Regions from separate parts of the Pandoraea sp. LA3 genome, predicted to be linked through region 2. Evidence: predicted binding sites of a transcription regulator. Region 2 holds the regulator's gene; each other region holds the start of a gene.
The links. Region 2 encodes sigma-54, which starts transcription at its own class of promoters, with help from an activator protein. Its sites were predicted from a motif close to TGGCANGNAANCTGCTTT; they were not measured.
Positions count from the first base shown of each region.

Region 1: the regulator sigma-54 is predicted to act here: its motif matches at 5,074-5,091, upstream of C5N93_RS09930 (acetyl-CoA acetyltransferase).
Region 3: the regulator sigma-54 is predicted to act here: its motif matches at 2,557-2,574, upstream of glnA (type I glutamate--ammonia ligase).

Region 1 is NZ_PTPY01000029.1:100,863-107,748, forward strand. It holds gene C5N93_RS09905 (helix-turn-helix transcriptional regulator) at 1-355, opposite strand, end outside; gene C5N93_RS09910 (alpha/beta hydrolase) at 458-1,228, shown strand; gene C5N93_RS09915 (PPC domain-containing DNA-binding protein) at 1,328-1,741, opposite strand; gene C5N93_RS09920 (hypothetical protein) at 1,738-2,274, opposite strand; gene C5N93_RS09925 (acyl-CoA synthetase) at 2,271-3,848, opposite strand; gene C5N93_RS09930 (acetyl-CoA acetyltransferase) at 3,869-5,035, opposite strand; gene C5N93_RS09935 (TRAP transporter substrate-binding protein) at 5,751-6,770, shown strand; gene C5N93_RS09940 (TRAP transporter large permease subunit) at 6,786-6,886, shown strand, end outside.
Region 2 is NZ_PTPY01000034.1:215,886-222,771, forward strand. It holds gene C5N93_RS15140 (HAD family hydrolase) at 1-551, shown strand, start outside; gene lptC (LPS export ABC transporter periplasmic protein LptC) at 576-1,247, shown strand; gene lptA (lipopolysaccharide transport periplasmic protein LptA) at 1,244-1,948, shown strand; gene lptB (LPS export ABC transporter ATP-binding protein) at 1,986-2,756, shown strand; gene C5N93_RS15160 (RNA polymerase factor sigma-54) at 2,851-4,338, shown strand; gene raiA (ribosome-associated translation inhibitor RaiA) at 4,480-4,836, shown strand; gene ptsN (PTS IIA-like nitrogen regulatory protein PtsN) at 5,074-5,529, shown strand; gene hprK (HPr(Ser) kinase/phosphatase) at 5,610-6,575, shown strand; gene C5N93_RS15180 (PsiF family protein) at 6,782-6,886, shown strand, end outside.
Region 3 is NZ_PTPY01000025.1:23,267-30,152, forward strand. It holds gene glnL (nitrogen regulation protein NR(II)) at 1-871, opposite strand, end outside; gene glnA (type I glutamate--ammonia ligase) at 1,046-2,461, opposite strand; gene C5N93_RS06320 (rhodanese-like domain-containing protein) at 2,944-3,411, shown strand; gene C5N93_RS06325 (LysE family translocator) at 3,518-4,135, shown strand; gene C5N93_RS06330 (DUF4148 domain-containing protein) at 4,397-4,729, shown strand; gene C5N93_RS06335 (DNA-binding protein) at 5,130-5,369, shown strand; gene C5N93_RS06340 (hypothetical protein) at 5,615-5,800, shown strand; tRNA gene C5N93_RS06345 (tRNA-Lys) at 5,872-5,947, shown strand; tRNA gene C5N93_RS06350 (tRNA-Lys) at 6,006-6,081, shown strand; tRNA gene C5N93_RS06355 (tRNA-Lys) at 6,136-6,211, shown strand; gene C5N93_RS06360 (glycine zipper 2TM domain-containing protein) at 6,492-6,680, shown strand; gene C5N93_RS06365 (hypothetical protein) at 6,812-6,886, opposite strand, start outside.

The sequences.
Region 1 (6,886 bases), on a different contig from region 2:
CGATGGCGTCGTCCAGCAACTGACGAAGCAGCGGTGAGACGCCATAGACACAGCATCGGTCCGGCAAACCCGCCGACCGCGACGCTTCGGGCGTGACGAACGTGTTGAGCATCGTCACCGGGCCGGTCATCGTCATGTCGTGCGAAACCTGCGCGGGCACCCAGCAGGCACGCTGCGGCGGCACGAACCATCGCCCCTGCGGCGTCGACACCGTAATCATGCCGCGCGACGCGAACGCGAACTGCCCGCGCGCATGCGCGTGTTGCGGGAAGGTGAGCCCGGCCGGGTAGTCGTTGGCCGTGACGACGACGCTGCGCGGCAAATGCTCGTAGGGATCGATCAACGTATTTCGCATGGCCTGGATTCTACAGTGATTGACCCGTCATCGACGGTGGGCAATCTCCGCCGTGGCTACGATGAGCGTCCGGACAATTCCCGATGCCCCGAAGGATTCGACATGACAGATCGCAAACCCAACACGTTTCATCGCGTCGGCCACGGCCCGCACGCCATCCTCGCGCTGCACGGCTGGTTCGGCGACGCCCGCTCGTTCGCCGCCTGCGAGCCGTGGCTCTCGCAAAGCGACTTCAGCTACGTCTTCATGGACTATCGCGGCTATGGCGGCATGCTGGACGTTGCGGGCGAGCACACCATGACCGAGATCGCCACGGACGCCATCGCCCTCGCCGATTCGCTCGACTTCACGACGTTCAGCCTGATCGGTCATTCGATGGGCGGCATGGCGATCGAGAAGGTCGCCGCACTCGTTCCGCACCGCGTTCGCAAGCTCGTCGCCGTCGCGCCGGTGCCCTGTGGCGGTGTGGCGTTCGACGCCGCCCGTCGCGCGCTGTTCGAGAGCGCCGCCACCTCGCTCGATGCCCGCAAGGCCATCATCGACCGCAGCACCGGCAACCGTCTGCCATCGTCGTGGATCGACTGGAAGGTCAACGCCTCCGCGACAGGTTCGTCGTCACAGGCCTTCGCCGCGTATTTCCCGGCATGGGCCGATACCGACTTCAGCAACGAGATCCACGCCAATGTGCCCGTCAAAGCGCTCGTCGGTGAGCACGATCCGGTGTTTACCGCCGAACTGATGGCACAGACCTATGGAAAGCGCTACGCGCGAGCGAGCGTCGAGGTGATGCGCAACGCCGGTCACTATCCGATGAACGAGACGCCGCTCGCGTTGGTGAACGCCATCGAGTCGTTCCTCCGCAGCGGCGACTAGTACCGACCAGGCCCACCAGTGCCAACCAACGCAAATGGGGAGTCCGAAGACTCCCCATGCGCTTTCACGTATACCGACGATCTGTCTGTCGTTGCGGCGTCAGGCCGGCAACCACTCCTGCAGCGTCACTTCGATGGTGATGAACGACAGGTTGCCACCGCGAACGAAGCGACCCGCGAACATGCGCCCGTTGGTGTCGGCCACCATGCCATGCAGCATGGGCAGCGCGTTCGCCGCACCGGGCCGGGCATCGACCTCGCCGAACACGTTGAGGATCTCCACGCCGGGGCCGTTCACCACTTGCTCGCGCCAGCCGTCACCCGCACGGAACGCCAGTCGTGCGTCGATCAGACTGCCGACGGCCCCCCGCACGATGGCGCGTGAGATGGCATGCTCGGCACACAGCGCCTCGATGCTTTCCGTCAGATCCTGATTCGGCTTCAGGCGCGCCACCACCAACCGACCCAGCGTGCCGCTCTCGATGGCGACCGGAACATCCAGTGCGACGCTCATGAGAAATCTCCCACCACCGGACGCAGCAGATGAAACCGCGTCTCCTCGTCGTCGCCCGTCACGTATCCGCCATGCTCGAACAGACACAGACGAATCACCACCGGCTCGTCCCCGGCCCAGGTGTGATCGAGGATCAGATGCCCGCCGTGCAACTCGCCGGACGGGTCGGAGAACCCCGCATGGCAATGCAGCAGCGTGGCGCCGTCAGCCGTGCGACCGACGGTGATCGCGCCGCCGATCAGATCGACCTCGCGCATCTCGTCGACCGGCGCGCCGTACCCGAAGGGACGCTCCACGTCTGTCGTGTTCTCGATCATGTGATACCGCAGCCCTCGCGCGGTACCCGCACAGAAACGCCCGACGCCGCCACCGTACGCATAGCGGGATAACGCCGCGCGTAAGGACTCGCCGAGATTCGCACCAGACCGGATCGTCACGCGCAGTTCGTGCTGCCCGCTCAACACGCAGTCTTCCACACGGGGTAACGTGGGGACGCCTGCATGCTGATAGACCCGTGAAAGCGCAGGTTTCATAGTCGATAGTCTCCTTGCTCTTCGAGCATCGTCTTGATTTGCTTTTTCACGATTTTGCCGTAGCCCGATTTGGGCATGGCACTCCAGAATACGAAGCGGCGCGGCCACTTGTAGCGGGCAATACGCGCTTCGAGATGTCCGAGCAGTTCATCGGCCTGTGCGGCCATGCCTTCCCGGGCGACCACCACCGCGAGCCCGCTCTCTCCCCACTTGGGGTCGGGCACGCCGAGCACGGCACACTCGGAGACGCACGGGTGTGTCAGCAACGCTTCCTCGATCTCGCGCGGATAGACGTTCGAGCCGCCCGAGATATACATGTCCGACGCCCGACCCGTGATGTACAGGAAGCCCTGCGCATCCACATGACCGAGGTCGCCGGTGTGGAACCAGTCGTCCTTGAACGCCTTGGCGTTGGCGTCCGGATTGTTGTGATACCCCATGAAGACGGCCGGCCCGCGCACGCAGATCTCCCCCGACGCGAACGCCGGCTGACGCTGCCCCTGCTCGTCGAGAATCGCCACCTCCATGCCCGTGCGCGGCAGACCGCAAGTGCCCACGCGGGCGTCCGGGGCGTCATCGTCGTCGCTATGCAGCCACGGCGGCAGCACCGTGATGTTGCCCGTCACCTCGCCCAGCCCGTAGTACTGCACCAGCACGCGACCCAGCTTCTGCAACGCATACTTCTGATCGGCGCGATACATCGGTGCGCCCGCGTAGATCACAAAGCGCAGCGAGCTATGGTCGTACTCGTCCACTGCCGGATCTTCGACCAGCATCTTGACGATGGTCGGCACCGTGAACATGTTGTCGACACGGTGACGCTCGACCGCCTGCCAGACCTGCGCTGCGTCCATCTTCTCGCCCGGCAGCAACACGCTCGCCGCGCCTCGCGCCGTATTGACGATGGCGTGAATGCCCGCGCCATGCGAGAGCGGCGCCACGACCATCGAGCGGCTGCGATACGTGATGCCCGGCATCAGATCCGCCAGATGGTTGGTGACGACGAACGCCATCTGCCCGTGCGAGAGCACGCCGGCCTTCGGATGCCCCGTCGTGCCGGACGTGTAGAAGAACCACAGCGGGTCCTCGTACTCGACCTCTTCCTCGAAACCGGGCGCGCCGAGATGCTCGGCCACCAGCGTCTCGTAATGCAGTTCGCCTTCGCGCGGCGCGCCCAGTGCGATCACATGACGCAACGCCGGCGAGGCGGCGCGCACGGCATCGACGTGACCTTCGAATCCTGCGTCGTAGATCATGGCGCAGGCACCGCTCGACTGCCCGAGATACGCGGCCTCCGGGGCGGTGATACGAAAGTTCGTCGGCACCCACACCGCGCCCAGACGAAACGCGATCCACGCGCTCTCGAAGATCGGCAGGTTGTTACGCGAATGCACCAGCAGCTTGTCGCCTTTTCCGACGCCGAGCTTGCGCAGGGCATCGACGGCAGCGTTCACGCGGGCGTCGATCTCGCCCCACGTGGTGATCTTGTCGCCCACGATCAGACCGGGTTCGTCCGGATGACGGCGGGCGACGTCGGCCAGTAGTCGGCCGAGGTTCATGACCTTCTTGAGCATCTCTCGTCTCCTGTATGCACTCAGCGTGCTTCGAGAATGCTCACGTAGTTCGCCACCGCCGCGCCGCCCATATTGAAGACGCCTGCGAGCTTCGCTCCCGGAATCTGCATCTCGCCGGCCGTGCCCGTGAGTTGCATCGCCGCCATGACGTGCATCGACACGCCCGTGGCACCCACCGGGTGACCCTTCGCCTTGAGACCGCCCGACGGGTTGACCGGCAGCAGGCCGTCTTTTTGCGTCAGCCCTTCGGCCAGCACGCTCGCGCCCTGCCCCGGCTTGGCCAGCCCCATCGCTTCGTACTCGATCAGCTCGGCGATGGTGAAGCAGTCGTGGGTCTCGACCAGCGAAAGGTCCTTCAACGACACGCCCGCGACACCCAGCGCCTGACGCCACGCGTGCTGACCGCCTTCGAACGCCAGCGGATCGCGACGCGAGAGCGGCAGGTAATCGTTGACCTGTACCGCCGCACGGAAGCCGACCGCCTTGGGCATGGCGCGCGCCACATCGGCCTTCGAGATCACGAGGGCGGCCGCGCCGTCGGACACCATCGAGCAGTCGGTGCGCTTGAGCGGACCCGCCACGAACGGGTTCTTCTCGGAGACGTTGCGGCAGAAGTCGTAACCGAAATCGCGGCGCATGTGCGCGTACGGATTGACCGAGCCGTTGCGATGGTTCTTCGCGGCGATCTGGGCGAGGGCGTCGGACTGGTCGCCGTAACGGTCGAAGTACGTCTGCGCGATCGTGCCGAACACACCGGCGAAGCCACCGGGAATACCGGCTTCCTCACGCGCATACGAACACTTGAGCAGCACTTCGCCGACTTGCGGCGTAGCGAGTTCGGTCATCTTCTCGAAGCCGATCACCAGCACGTGCGTGGCCTTGCCTGCTTCGATCGATTGCAGCCCGCCATGCACAGCAGCCGAGCCCGTCGCGCAGGCGTTTTCGTAGCGCGTGGCCGGTTTGAAGCGCAGCCCGGGAATCCGGTTGAAGATGAGCGACGACGGGAAGTCCTGATACAGGAACCCGCCATTGAAAGTGCCGACGTGAATCGAGTCGATCTGTTCGGGCGAAAGGCCCGCGTCGTCGAGAGCAGCTTGTGCGACGTCGGCCAGCAGAACTTCGGCATCGACGTTATCGAGTTTGCCGAACTGGGAGTGGGCCCAGCCGGTAAGGCATGCAGCAACCATGAAGTGTCTCCGGAAAAATGGGGTCATCCAGACTCCGGTGAGCAATTTCGATGCCAGACCTCTGCCGCGTGTCTGCGCGCGGGCCGCACAGGGCCAGGTCTGCGACATCGACGGCTCGGTCAGTCGTCGTTGCGAGTTCCATCCGTCTCACGCGCTTTTGGCGCATTCGCAATTGACGCAAGCGTAAAGCGGGATTTGTCGCCGCATCAAGTGAAATTTGAAAATCGCCAAGGCTTGTAATACGCGGAAATTTTGCTGTGCCGCAACAGAAATCGCCGGGCCGATATCGATGCGACACCTGTCGCACCGCGCGTGGCCGGGCATGCGACAGGTGTCGCAAGGCATTGGCGAAATGCGACAGGTGTCACACCCCGGTCGCCGGGGCGTCCCGGCGCTGTTCGCACATGCAGCAAACGCGCGTCATCGTGCCAGTTCGCCGCGAAGCCTTGTTGCGCATGACGAAAGGATGCCGACACGCCACGCGGGATTTCACTGATGCTTAACAACGTAAGGGTTTTCCCGTTCAGGGCCCGAACTGGCATTCGATTTGCGTAAGATGACCCAGCCACTTGCGAGCCGAATGTCCGGCAGATGACGCGAATCGATGAATTTGCGCATCGCCAGTCGAGTTGGCCGGGACGTTGCGAGGCGATCAACCTCACACGTCTTGCGCATCAGACGCAGTCACCAAACCTATAAATAGGAGACATGCAGTATGAGCACCATGGATCGTCGCCACTTCATCAAAGTCGTGGCCGCCACATCGGCAGCCGCCGCCACGGGGTTGTATCAGACGCAGGCCCACGCCGCCGAATTCACCCTGAAGTTCGCCAACAACCTGCCCGTCAGCCATCCGATGAACATCCGCGCCAAGGAGATGGCGCAGAAGATCGCGGAGCAGTCGAAGGGACGTATCGACTTCCAGATCTATCCGAACAACCAGCTCGGCTCGGACAGCGACATGCTGAGCCAGATCCGCTCCGGCGCAATCGATTACTTCACGCTTTCGCCGCTGATTCTCGGCACGCTCGTACCGGCCGCGCAGATCTCGGGCGTGGGTTTCGCGTTCAAGGATTACAGCCAGGTGTGGGCGGCCATGGACGGCGGTCTTGGCGCGCACGTGCGCGGTCAGATCGCGAAGACCACGGTGTTCGCCTTCGACAAGATCTGGGAAAACGGTTATCGCCAGATCACCACGAGCAGCCGTCCGATCAACTCGCCGAACGATCTGAAGGGTCTGAAGATTCGCGTGCCGACGAGCCCGCTGTGGACGTCGATGTTCCGCGCGTTCGATTCGTCGCCCACGTCGATCAACTTCGCCGAGGTCTATTCCGCCTTGCAGACGCACATCGTCGAAGCGCAGGAAAACCCGCTGGCGCTGCTGACCACGGCCAAGCTCTACGAAGTGCAGAAGTACGTGTCGATGACGAACCACATGTGGGACGGCTTCTGGTTCCTCGCCAACAAGCAGAAGTGGGACAAGCTGCCGAAGGACCTGCAGGACATCGTGACCGCCAACGTGAATGCCGCCGCCGTCGCCCAGCGTGAGGACGTGCGCAAGCTCAACGAAGGCGTGACGGCCGAGCTCAAGCAGAAGGGTCTCGTGTTCAATGCACCGAACAACGAGCAGTTCCGCGAAAAGCTGCGCGCCGCGGGCTTCTATGCCGAATGGCACAAGAAGTTCGGCGACGAAGCATGGGCCATGCTGGAAAAGTACACAGGGAAGCTCGCGTAAATGGAAACGTTGACGATGACGGCCGAGCCGACGCACGCGCTCGCCCGCCTCTTCTGCCACGTCAACCGCGCGGTGATGAAAGTCACCGAAGCGGCTGCCGTGCTGCTGGTGGTGGC
Region 2 (6,886 bases):
GTCATCCCAGCATCACGCCATTCGACGCTAACGACGCCACCGCACGGGCGGCGCGTCTGCGCGTCATGGTGTTCGACGTCGACGGTGTGCTCACCGACGGCGGCCTGCGCTACGGCCCGGCAGGCGAAGTCATCAAGACGTTCGATTCGCTCGACGGGCACGGCCTGAAGCTGCTCGCCGAAGCCGGTATCGTCACGGCCATCATCACCGGACGTCAGTCCGACATCGTCGCCAAACGCGCGTCGGACCTGCGCGTCGCACACGTCTACCAAGGGGTGCACGACAAGCGCGCCGCGTTCGAGGACCTGTGCGCCAAGGTGTCCGTGACGGCCGACGTGTGCGGCCACATCGGCGACGACTGGCCCGATCTGCCGGTGCTCACGCGCGTGGGCTTCGCGGCTTGCCCGGCCAATGCGCACGCCGAAGTGAAGGCGCGCTGCCACTGGATCGCCGACACGCGCGGGGGCGAAGGCGCCGTGCGCGAACTGTGCGACTTCATCCTGCGCGCGCAGGGGCGTTACGACGCCCTGCTCGCCGAAGCGCTCGCCTGACGCGTCGAGGGAACCGATCCACTCATGGCCATTCAACGCGTCTCTCCGTCTACGCTGCTTGCCATCGTCGTTCTGGCGGGGCTGGCAGCGGGCACGTACTGGCTGGTGCAGCGCACGCTGCCCTCGGACGCCGATCGCGCGCCGTACGTGAAGCAACACATCCCCGACTACTATGCCGACGACATGGTGATCTCCATGTTGTCGCCGAACGGCACGACGCAGTACCGTGTCAACGCCGTTCACATGACGCACTTCGAAGACGATCAGACGACGGCCATGACGATGCCGGCCGTGCGCGCCTTTACCCCGGATCAGCCGGAGGTGACCGCCACGAGCAAGCGCGGCACGCTCAACGCTGACATGTCGATCGTCGATCTCTACGACGACGCTGTCGTGGTGCGTCAGCCGGGACCGCGCGACCCGGAAATGCGCGCGCTCTCCGAGCACTTTCAGGTGCTCGTGAATGAAGACATCGTGCGTACCGAAAAGCCCGTGCAGTTGTTCCGCGGGGCATCCGTGATGTACGGCGATGGCATGATTTTCAATAACATCACGCGCGCCGTACAATTGCTCGGCAATGTCCACGGCACGATCCAGCCGGCGGAGCTGGGCGGAAAACCGCCTCCCCGTCAGTCCGCTGCGCCCACCGCGCCGAGCGCGCCACCTCAGACTAAACAGGGCTCCAAGACCCCATGACCGATCGCCTTCACCTGCGACCCGCCTTCTCGTCCCTGCGTACGCTTCGTGCCCTGCGCGCGCTGGCCGCCGCCTTCGCCGTTCTCGGCGCGCTGGCCTCGCCGCTCGCCCACGCCGAACGCGCCGACCGCGACAAGCCGCTCAACATCGAGTCGGATCACATGAGCTATGACGACCTCAAGCAGGTCAACATCTTCACGGGCAACGTGACGATGACCAAGGGGACGATTCTCCTCAAGGCCGATCGCGTCGAAGTGACTCAGGATCCGGAGGGCTATCAGTACGCCACGGCTTACTACAAGCCGGGCGGCCCGCTCGCCTACATGCGTCAGAAGCGCGACGGCATGGACGAATACATCGACGGGTGGGGCCAGACGATCTATTACAACGGCAAGACCGAAGTCGCCACGCTCACCACGCAAGCCACGCTCAAGCGTCTGGCCGGCGGTACCAAAGTGCTCGACGAGATTCACGGCAGCGTGATCACGTACGACACCTACAATGAGGTCTACACCGCCAACAGCGGCTCGGATCAGGTCAACGCCAACAATCCGAACGGCCGTGTGCGCGCCACCCTCGCCCCGCGCAATGCCACGGGTGCGCAGGCAACGCCGCCTGGCGCGAGCAAGCCGGCCGCAGCCCCCAAGGGCGATATGTCGCCGCTGTCGCCCTCCAAGTCCATCGGGAATCCGCGTGAGTAATTCTGCCAACAGCACCGCCAGCAGCAACGCCTCGACCATCAATCAGGGCGCGGGCCTCGCCGGCAAGCCGAGCGCACTCGTCGTACGCTCGCTCAAGAAGCAGTACGGCGCGCGTACCGTCGTGAAGGACGTGTCGCTCGACGTGAAGAGCGGCGAGGTCGTCGGACTGCTCGGACCGAACGGTGCCGGCAAGACCACGTCGTTTTACATGATCGTGGGTCTGGTGCCCGCCGACGACGGCGAAATTCAGCTCGACGGCAACCTCATCAGCGAACTGCCGATTCACGAGCGCGCCCGCATGGGCGTGTCGTATCTGCCGCAGGAAGCGTCGGTATTCCGCAAGCTCACGGTCGAAGACAACATTCGCGCCGTGCTCGAATTGCAGGTCGATGCGAACGGCAAGCCGCTCAAGCGCGACGAAATCGAGCGCCGTATCGAATCGCTGCTCGACGAGCTTCAGGTGAGCCATCTGCGCGAGAATCCGGCCATGTCGCTCTCGGGCGGCGAGCGTCGTCGCGTGGAAATCGCGCGTGCGCTGGCCACGCAGCCGCGTTTTATTTTGCTCGACGAACCGTTCGCGGGCGTCGATCCGATCGCGGTGCTGGAAATTCAGCGCATCGTGCGCTTCCTGAAGGACCGTGGCATCGGTGTCCTGATTACCGATCACAACGTGCGTGAGACGCTCGGCATCTGCGATCACGCCTACATCATCAGCGAAGGCTCGGTGCTCGCCGCCGGCACACCTGACCAGATCGTCGCGGACGAAAGCGTCCGTCGCGTGTATCTGGGCGAAAATTTCCGGATGTAAAGCAAATTTTTCGCATGTAAACCCTGCCTCCGATAGGAGGTCAGGCCGGTTCCGTTGGCGTGACAAAGCCTCTACAATGAAGGCGAGACACGCTATGAAACCGACTCTTCAACTCCGCACCTCGCAGCACCTGACCCTCACGCCGCAGTTGCAGCAATCGATCCGGTTGTTGCAACTGTCGACGCTCGAACTTCAGCAGGAAGTCGAGCACGCCCTCACCCAGAACCCGATGCTCGAACGCGAGGACGATTGGCTCGCCGGCTCGGTGCGTGTGGGTACCGACGGGTCGCTGCGCAACGAGCGGAGTTCGTCGTCCAGTAGTTCGAACGACAGCGCGGAACCCGCCAATGGTCACGACGAAGCCCGTGAGCTGGACGGCGAGGCCCGCTTCGACGACAACGCCCAGGACAACGGCAGCGACTGGAGCCTGAACGACTTTGCCCGCTCGGGCAGCGCATCGGACGACGACGACAACGCGCGCCCGCAACTGCACGTCGACCATCCCAACCTCCGCGAACATCTGCTGGCCCAGTTGCGCCTGACCAAGGCCAGTCCGCGCGACCGCGCGCTGGTGGAGTTTCTGATCGAGTCGCTCGACGAAGACGGCTATCTCGGCTCCCTGCTCGACGAAATTCAGGCGGAAATGCCCGAAGAACTGGCGCTCGAGACCGAAGAGATCAACGCAGCGCTCGCCCTCCTGCAAAGCTTCGATCCGGCGGGCGTGGGTGCCCGCAGCCCGGCGGAATGCCTGCGGTTGCAGCTTCAGCGTCTGCCCGCCAGCAGCGTGCGTACGCTCTCGCTTCGCATCGTCACCGATCACCTGGAATTACTGGCCGCGCGCGATTACACCCGCCTGCGCCGCCTGCTCGGCGTGACCGAGGATGGCCTGCGCGCCGCCCATCAACTGATCCGCTCGCTGGACCCGTTCCCGGGCGCGGCGTATGGCTCGCCGCAGGCCGACTACGTCGTGCCGGACGTGCTGGTACGCAAGCAGGGAAGCGGCTGGACGGCCGAACTCAACCCGGAAGTCATGCCGCGTCTGCGTATCAACGAAATGTACGCGCGGATTCTGCGAAACAACCGGAACGATCCGGGCACCGGCAACCTCCAACAGCAGTTGCAGGAAGCGCGCTGGCTGATCAAGAACATCCAGCAACGCTTCGACACGATCCTGCGGGTCGCGCAGGCCATTGTCGAGCGTCAAAAGAACTTCTTCACGCATGGCGAAATCGGCATGCGGCCCTTGGTTTTACGCGAGATTGCTGATACGCTGGGTTTACATGAATCCACGATTTCACGGGTGACGACGAGTAAGTACATGCTCACTCCATTTGGAACCTTCGAGCTCAAGTACTTCTTCGGGTCACACGTGGCAACGGAAGCCGGAGGCGCTGCGTCATCGACCGCCATCCGCGCACTCATCAAGCAACTCATAGGAGCAGAAGACCCGCAGAGCCCCCTTTCCGACAGCCGAATCGCGGAACTGCTGGCAGAGCAAGGTTTTGTGGTGGCGCGGCGCACCGTCGCGAAATACCGCGAGGCCATGCGAATCCCCGCAGTGAACTTGCGCAAATCTTTGTAGGACAGTCCTGGTGCGCCATGTTGGCGACTGGGGCATAACGCCGCAGTGCGACATTGCGTCTCGTCAATGGCTCGCGCTCATGCCAGCCAGCGTCAACGATGACGCGGCGTGCACTTCGGCATTTCAGCAAGGAGAGCAGCTATGAATCTTCAGATCAGTGGACATCATCTCGAAGTCACGGCATCACTGAAAGAATATGTCGTCAACAAGCTTGAACGCGTGTTGCGGCATTTCGATCAGGTCATTAGTGTCGAGGTGATCCTTTCTGTCGACAAGTCCAAGGAGAAAGCGGGACGCCAGAACGCGAGCGTCACGGTGAATCTCAAGGGCAAGGAAATTTTCGTCGAGAAGTGTGACGAGAATATGTATGCCGCCATCGACAAGCTGATCGACATGCTCGACCGCAAGGTAGTGCAGTACAAGGACAAGGTTCAGGATCACGGTCGCGAGGCTATCAAGCACCACCAACTCCCTCCTGAGGCGGAACCGCTGCAATAAGCTCGGTTCAGGCGTGGTCATCGCATTGACTGACACTGACGAAAACCCGCAAGGAACCACCCGAGCGTATATCCGTCTCTCGTAAGTCTGGCAACACCCACCGCGGGGCCGTAGTACGGCCCCTTTTGTATGGTTCGGCCCAGTTCGGTGTCACTCCGCGAGCACGGCGGCGGGTGGTCTATAATGCGAGGTCAATCGGGGGTTGGAGGGCGACTAAGCGTTCGCCCGCATTACAAGATGAACCGTTTATTCAAACTCTTACCTGAGTCCAACATCCTGCTTGGACTGTCCGTCACCAGCAAGAAGCGCGTCTTCGAGCAAGTCGGCCTTCTCTTCGAGAAGAATGCCCAGCTCCTGCGCGCTACGGTCACTGACAACCTGTTCGCCCGCGAACGTCTGGGTTCCACCGGACTCGGCGAAGGGGTCGCGATCCCGCACGGCCGCATCAAAGGGCTGAAGCATCCGATGGCGGCATTCATCCGCCTCGAAGAAGCCATTCCTTTCGAAGCGCCTGACGGCCAGCCGGTGTCCCTGCTGTTTTTCCTGCTGGTGCCCGAACAGGCCACGCAGCAGCATCTCGAGATCTTGTCCGAAATTGCGCAGTTGCTTTCCGACCGCACAATGCGCGAGACACTGATCAACGCCCCGAGCGCGAACGAGATCCATACCGCACTCGCGAACTGGCAGCCCTGATCCGGGCGCCATCCGGTACGAACCGCCGCGAACACAGACGACTTCAATAGCTCTCACATCCAACCGAACGAGGCGACGCGGTGGAACTGACCGGCATCAACGCGCAAAGCATTTTCGACGACAACGCGGCGACGCTGCGTCTGTCGTGGCTCACGGGCCATGAGGGGTGGGAGCGCGGATTCACGCCCGAGAGCGTGGCTACGGCCACCTCCAGCGCCGACCTCGTGGGTCACCTGAACCTCATCCACCCGAACCGGATTCAGGTGCTCGGCGAGGCCGAGTTGCGCTATTACCAGCGCCTCACGGACGAGAACCGCAAGCGTCATATGGGTGAAGTCATCGCACTGGAACCGCCGTTCCTCGTGGTGGCAGACGGCCTGGAAGCGCCGCCCGATCTGGTGCTGCGCTGTACTCGCTCCTCGACGCCGCTGTTCACCACGCCGCTGTCCACGGCGTCGGTCATCGACAGCCTGCGCCTGTACATCTCCCGCGTGTTTGCCCCGCGATGCACGATGCACGGCGTTTTCATCGATATTCTCGGGATGGGCGTGCTGCTCACCGGCGATTCGGGTCTGGGCAAGAGCGAACTCGGCCTTGAGCTGATCAGCCGTGGACACGGCCTGGTGGCCGACGATGCCGTCGATTTCGTGCGACTTGGCCCCGATTTCGTGGAAGGTCGCTGCCCGCCGCTGCTGCAAAACCTGCTGGAAGTCCGCGGCCTGGGCTTGCTCGACATCAAGACGATCTTCGGTGAGACGGCCGTACGCCGCAAAATGAAGCTCAAACTGATCGTGCAACTGGTGCGCCGCCCCGATGGCGAGTTCCAGCGCCTGCCGCTCGAAGCGCAGACGGTCGACGTGCTGGGCCTGCCGATCAACAAGGTGATCCTGCAAGTGGCGGCCGGGCGAAACCTCGCCGTGCTGGTCGAGGCCGCCGTGCGCAACACGATCTTGCAGTTGCGCGGCATCGATACGCTCAAGGACTTCATGGAGCGCCAACGCCAGGCCATGCAGGATCCGGACGGCATGCAGGGCAAGCTGCTCTGATTCCCCGCGGGGTGGCGTGCGTCGGCAGTCCGGTGTCGAGCGCCTCCCCCGGTTTCCCGTCGAAGTGCCCCAAACCCTCCGGGTATACCGCAACTTTTGCGTTTTTCTGTCAACGCCGCGCGATTGCGGCGCGTTTTCTATCATGTTGTAATCGCTACGCGGTCCATCCCTGTGCCCGTGCGTCACGACCTTATGGAGAGACGATCATGAAGAAAGCACTCGCTGCATTGCTCCTGGCATCCCCGCTGCTCGCATCGCCCGTGTTCGCCCAGACGGCCGCCGCACCGGCATCCGCCCCCAAGGCAACCAAT
Region 3 (6,886 bases), on a different contig from region 2:
TGTCACCACGAAAGTCGGGCAGACTCACGTCGTAATCCCGCTCGATCGACAGCCCCTGCGGAAACTCGGCGAGCACCACCGAACGCACGCGTTCGCACACTTCGTGAATGTTCACGTCCGTGGCGATATACGGATGGCGATGCGGCTCCAGCAACCGGTCGACCAGCGTCTGAAGCCTGTCGGACTCCTTGATGATGACCTGCGTGTATTCGCGCAGCTCGCGCTGATCCAGCTCGAACTCCAGCAATTGCGCCGCACCGCGAATCCCGCCCAGCGGGTTCTTGATTTCGTGCGCCAGATTGCGGATGAGCTGCTTGTTCATCAACGCCTGATCGATGATCCGCTCTTCGCGTTCGTTCTTCAGCTTCTGCTCGTTCTCGATCAACTCGACGATCACGAAATCGGGGGCGGCTTCCGGTGCCGCCACGATGGCGTGCGTATGCAATGGCTCCTGAGCGGTGCGTTCGAGCACCAGATCGAGGCGTGTCGTCTGAAAGTGATTGGCGATGAGTTCCGTCATCGTCGAGGACAGCACATCCCCGTTCGTGAAGACATCGTCCCATGTCATTTGCGAGAGCGATCGGCGCGAGAGCGCAAGCAGCGCCTCGGCCGCTGGATTGGCGAATACAACGCGCAGCGAGTGTTTTTCGAGCACCAGAAGCACGGTCGGCAGCGCTTCGAGGCCCGGCAGAATACCCGTCGCGGCAAGCTTCGCTTCCCAGGGGTCGACGCTCGTATGCAGCAGCGACGCTTGACCAGCCACCCCGGCAAGCGCTGCGGCGGCGTCTGTCGTTACTTCGGTGGCGTCCTCAGCGGCGGCGTGTGCGGCTCGCTTCGTCTGCCCTTTCTCACCAGCGCGGACACTTTTCATCGAGGTTCGGGGCGATAAGTTCATGGCGAGCCATGAGAGACACGGAACGCATGAGCGGAATGCGCGACGGATAAAAAAGGGGGACGGCCGCGGCCATCCCCCCGTGCTTGTCGAGCATGACGGTCGGCCGCTGGCGTTCCGTCATGCCGGCGCATTCCCTGCGCAGCGATTCGATTACAGCGAGTAGTACAGTTCGAACTCGAGCGGGTGCGTGGTCATCGCGACACGACGCGCTTCGTTGGTCTTCAGTTCGATGTACGAATCGAGCATGCCGTCCGTGAACACGCCACCACGGGTCAGGAACTCGCGGTCTTCGTTCAGGTATTCCAGCGCCTGTTCGAGGCTCGAGCACACGGTCGGGATCTTTGCATCCTCTTCCGGCGGCAGGTCGTACAGGTTCTTGTCGGCAGCTTCGCCCGGGTGGATCTTGTTCTGCACGCCATCCAGACCGGCCATCAGCATGGCCGAGAAAGCCAGGTACGGGTTGGCCATCGGGTCCGGGAAGCGCGCTTCGATACGGCGGCCCTTCGGGTTGGCAACGTACGGAATACGGATCGAGGCCGAACGGTTACGGGCCGAGTAGGCCAGCTTCACCGGGGCTTCGAAGTGCGGCACGAGGCGCTTGTACGAGTTCGTCGACGGGTTCGTGATCGCGTTCAGGGCACGGGCGTGCTTGATGATGCCGCCGATGTAGTACAGCGCGAATTCCGACAGACCGCCGTAGCCGTTACCGGCGAACAGGTTCTGACCATCCTTCCAGATCGACTGGTGGATGTGCATGCCCGAGCCGTTGTCGCCAACGATCGGCTTCGGCATGAACGTCGCCGTCTTGCCATAGCTGTGTGCGACGTTGTGCACGACATACTTCAGGATCTGCGTCCAGTCGGCGCGCTCGACCAGCGTCGAGAACTTCGTGCCGATTTCGTTCTGGCCCTGGCCGGCGACTTCGTGGTGGTGCACTTCGACCGGCACGCCCAGTTGTTCGAGCAGCAGGCACATTTCCGAACGCATGTCCTGGAACGTGTCGACCGGCGCGACCGGGAAGTAGCCGCCCTTCGTGCCCGGACGGTGACCGGTGTTGCCGCCTTCGAAGTCCTTCGACGACGACCACGGTGCTTCTTCCGAATTGATCTTCACGGACGTGCCCGACATGTCCGTGTTCCACTGGACGGAGTCGAAAATGAAGAATTCCGGTTCCGGACCGAAGAAGGCGGTGTCGCCCAGGCCCGTGCTCTTCAGATACGCTTCAGCGCGCTTGGCGATGGAGCGCGGATCGCGGTCGTAACCCTTGCCGTCGGCCGGTTCGATCACGTCGCAGGTCAGCACCAGCGTGCTTTCTTCATAGAACGGGTCGATGTACGCCGTGTTGGCGTCCGGGACCAGCAGCATGTCCGAGGCTTCGATGCCCTTCCAGCCTGCGATCGACGAACCGTCGAAAGCGTGGCCGCTCTCGAACTTGTCAGCGTCGAAGTGCGACACGGGCACCGAGACGTGTTGCTCTTTGCCGCGCGTGTCGGTGAAACGGAAGTCGACGAACTTGACGTCTTCTTCCTTAACCAGGTTCAACACATCTGCCACAGATTTGCTCATGCTATCTCCCGAAAGATTCAATCTGGCGCTGCTGGCGCTCATCGCCCGCGTCGCCGCACCCTCTTAACGAACTCCGTGTTCGGATTCGCCATTGATAAGCAGGAAGCGTGCCAGCGCATCGCTCACCCGCTACATTCCACCCTCGCCCACTGATTTCTAAGGAAATAATCGATTCTGGTGCGTCCTGCCGTGAATTCCCGCTCATGGGCTGAAATTCCTTATTTCGGTGCATGCCGCACCAAAATATCACCAACTCGGTGCATTCGAGGATTATGCACCTTTTAGGTGCCATTCATCGAACTCATTGGCCCGAAATCGTGCGCGTGTCTGCACCGTCATAATGCGTCACCCGAAGCCGTGATAGTGCAAATCCCAAAACATCCGGACGACTCCCAATATCGCGACCGAACAGTTAACACGCATCTAGCGTGTGGTGCACGCTAGAATGAAGGACAACCATCGACTAACGAGATCACAGCAATATGACAAGCGCCAAAGCCATTCTCGATCAAGCCACGCAACGTCGCGCCTCGGGCCAGCTCGCATACACGGGCGCCGTGACGCCGGAAGAAGCGCTGGAACTGCTGAAGGCCGATGCGAACGTTCGTCTGATCGACGTACGCACGCGCGCCGAACTCGACTGGGTCGGTCGCCCGCAAGTCCCGGACGGTCAGTACGCCAACGTCGAATGGGTGCGATACCCGGGCGGCGTCCCCAACGAACACTTCCTCGAACAACTGACGTCGCAAACGCCGGACAAGAATACGCCGCTGCTGTTCCTGTGCCGCAGCGCCGCACGCTCGAAGGCTGCCGCAAAGGTCGCTTATGAAGCGGGCTTCACGCAGTCGTTCGATATTCTCGAAGGCTTCGAAGGCGACAAGGACAGCGCAGGTCATCGCAAGCACGTGAGCGGCTGGTGCTTCCGCGGCCTGCCGTGGCTGGGCGCTTGAGACTACATCGCGGCGTCGTGAAGCTCACGCGCCGCCGCCATTCGGCACGAAGGATCGACGCCCCGGACCTGGCCGCCGGATCGTCAACGACGCGAGGAGACGCGTGATGGACTGGACACATTTACTGACGTTTGCGCTTGCCTTGTTCGTGGGCGCAGGCACGCCGGGCCCCGGCATCGCCGCCATCGTAGCGCGCGTGCTCGGACGCGGCACGCAAGGCGCTATCGCGTTCTCGGCCGGCGTGGCAATCGGCGACGTTGTCTGGCTCACGCTCGCCGTGCTTGGCGTCGCCGCGCTGGCCCATACGTTCTCGGGCGTGTTCCTCGCGATCAAATACGCAGGCGCCGCCTACCTCCTCTATCTTGCATGGAAGATGTGGAACGCCCCGGCGATTGCGCCGGCGGAGCCGCTTGCCGCCGCGCCACGCGAGAAATCCTGGCGTCTCTTTTTCGGCGGCCTGTCGGTGACGATGGGCAACCCGAAAGTGGTCGTGTTCTATTTCGCGTTGCTGCCCAACCTGCTCGATCTGGCACGCGTGACAGCGCTCGGTTACATCGAAGTCGTGGGCGTCACGCTCACCGTGCTGGCGATCGTCTTCGGCAGCTATATCGCGCTGGCCGCCCGCGCGCGACGCCTGTTGAGTTCGGCACGCGCAGTCAAGCGGTTGAACCGTGCAACGGGCACGGTCATGGCCGGCGCAGCGGTCGCCATCGCTACGCGTTAAGCCTCGCATCCTCTCGCTCTTTTGCGTAATCGACGCCGCCTTCGGGCGGCGTTTTTCATTGCCTCCCTCGGCTCGCCCCCACAGCGCATCCCACCCGCCTTCCACGTCTCGCCCGACGAGCACCCATCACGCATTGTTGCGATTCGCGTAAGTATTTATTCGCTTAATTGCCGTTTTTCTGTGATAGCCGGACGCTTAGACTGGCTTCAACGGTCGCGCACCCAGCGCCCTTAGCAAGACAGAAGAACAGGAGTTATTGTCATGAATCGCAAGTTGATGGTTTCCGCACTGATCTCGGCCACGATGGCCGCCGCAGCAGGTTCCGCCTTCGCACAGTCGCGCTTGTCGAGCGACGCCTACCCCGACGGTTCGCCGTACGCCTGGGTCCCGCAAACGTCGCAACTCACGCGTGCGCAGGTCCGTGAGCAACTGATCGAAGCACGCGCCCAAGGGTTGATCCCGCAGAACGACTACGACTACCCGGCGTTCAACACGATGCCCAACGCCAATGTGCCCGGCAAGACGCGCGCACAGGTCTACGACGAACTCGTTCGTGCCCGCCAAAACGGCGAGATGAAGTACTCGAATCCGTAAGCCACGTTTCGTCCCTCGTCATGCCGCCTGCCTCCGGCGTCATGACACGACGCGCGCGGGCTGGACGGCATCTCCTGTCCGCGTTGCGTCACCTCTTCAGCATCGTTGTCCCCTATGTCCCGCCGACAGGCGCGCGCCCACGCCCAGCAACGCAGCACCGGGCAGACCGTCATGCCCCCCCCCCGACCGGTTCTCTTCCCCTCCGGTCAAGCAGGCACCGACGGCTTTCCCACGGGCGCTTCTCCTGTCGCCATGCGTTCCCCGCTATCGAATGGACGCATGGGACTTTCGCCCGCTCCCCCGCCCTGGGGAGCGGGCTTTTTTCATGGCGGGTTTCGCGAGCAGCGCAGGCTGCGTGCTACCATGCAGCCGTTTCAATTTGCATAGACAGGATCATCCGGTGAGTGACATCCAACTAGATATCGAGTGGACCGAGCGCGCAGCGAAGAAGGCCGAAAAACTCGTGCCCAAAGACACCCCGCTGGGGTTGCCGCCGCTCGAATGCCTGCCGCAGGAAGGCGACGTGATGTTCCTCGGCAAGGGCGACAAGAAGCAACCGTTCGTCGTGGTGGAGCGTCAGTACCATCATGAAGGCGACGATGCCTGGACGATCATCCTGATCCTCGACCTTCCGGAGTGATACGCACCTCACCTTGAAGACGTTCGTCGGCAAAGCGGCACGACTATCGACGGCGTAAGCTGCTCGCGCTGCGATGTGAATGGAACGCGCGCAAGGCACGGACGGCACGACAAGCAGGACAGGATTGAACAAAGCGGCGCGGCGACTGGGGAAACCCCGGTCGTCGCGCCGCTTTGCTTCAGGGAGGCCGTTTTCTATACTGAAGACGCGTCTCGAATCGCCTGACAGCCACAGGGAGATCGACCATGATCGTGCCCCACCTCTCCAACGCCCAACTCGTGAGCATGTTTGCGATCGCGGTATTCGGTGCGATCGTCGTCGGGGCCATGCCCGGCAAAGGTGCGATTCGAATGTGCTGGCGATCGCTGCTCGTCGTCGTGGGTGCGGTGCTCACCGTGCTGGCTTTCGAGCTGGTTCCTTTGCTCGCCTAAGACTTTTTTGCGGATTTTCACCATCAAGGGTTGACCCCATGCGGAAGAGCCGATATTATCTCGGTCTCGTTGGGGCGTTAGCTCAGTTGGTAGAGCAGCGGACTCTTAATCCGTAGGTCGAGTGTTCGAGTCACTCACGCCCCACCAAACGAATTTTTGAAGAAGGCTGCGATGCCGTGCAGCCTTTTTTATTCCCGGTAGCATCGGGGCGTTAGCTCAGTTGGTAGAGCAGCGGACTCTTAATCCGTAGGTCGAGTGTTCGAGTCACTCACGCCCCACCAAAGCATTACAGGAAGGCTGCGACGCTTGCAGCCTTTTTTGTTCCCGGTAGTCCCGGGGCGTTAGCTCAGTTGGTAGAGCAGCGGACTCTTAATCCGTAGGTCGAGTGTTCGAGTCACTCACGCCCCACCAGATGCCTCGCAAGGGCCGCACGATGTGCGGCCCTTGTCGTTTGTGCGCGCGCTTTCTACGCAGCGCTCGCTTGCACCTGCCACGGCCATCTCGCACGGCTATCCAATGCCGCTGTCTCACACCGCCACGCCAAGATCAACGTCTCCTTGCATGGATACGCTGTCGTCCAATTCCTACAGTCAATTCAGCCGCAACCGATAGTGCACAAGGCAGCCGCGCCCTAAGCTGAACTCATGTCGCTGCGCGGCGCGTAGCTGGCATTTGCTACAGGAGACGCATCATGAAAATGGCGAAGTCGATACTCGTTGTCATCACAGCGCTCGCGATGGGTTCGTCCATCCTCGGGTGCACGCTGGGTGGCGCAGCAGCGGGCGGCGTCATCGGTCACGAAGCCACCGGCGGCAGCACGGCCGGGACCATCGGCGGCGCCGTCGTCGGCGGCGTGATCGGCCACGAACTCGGTAAGTAATCCCGCAGGATTGACGTTGCTACCCGACCTGTCATGTCGACCGGCCGGGTAGTGGTGCGTGGCACGTCGCGCGCGGCGCACCGCGGCATGTGCGCATTCACAACGCGGCTCGCGCAGTGCGATCGATGCCGTCAACGGCCCACCACGTACAGCGGACTATTCGGTGCGTAGCCGTACATGATGAGCACGTCGCCGACCAGCGCATC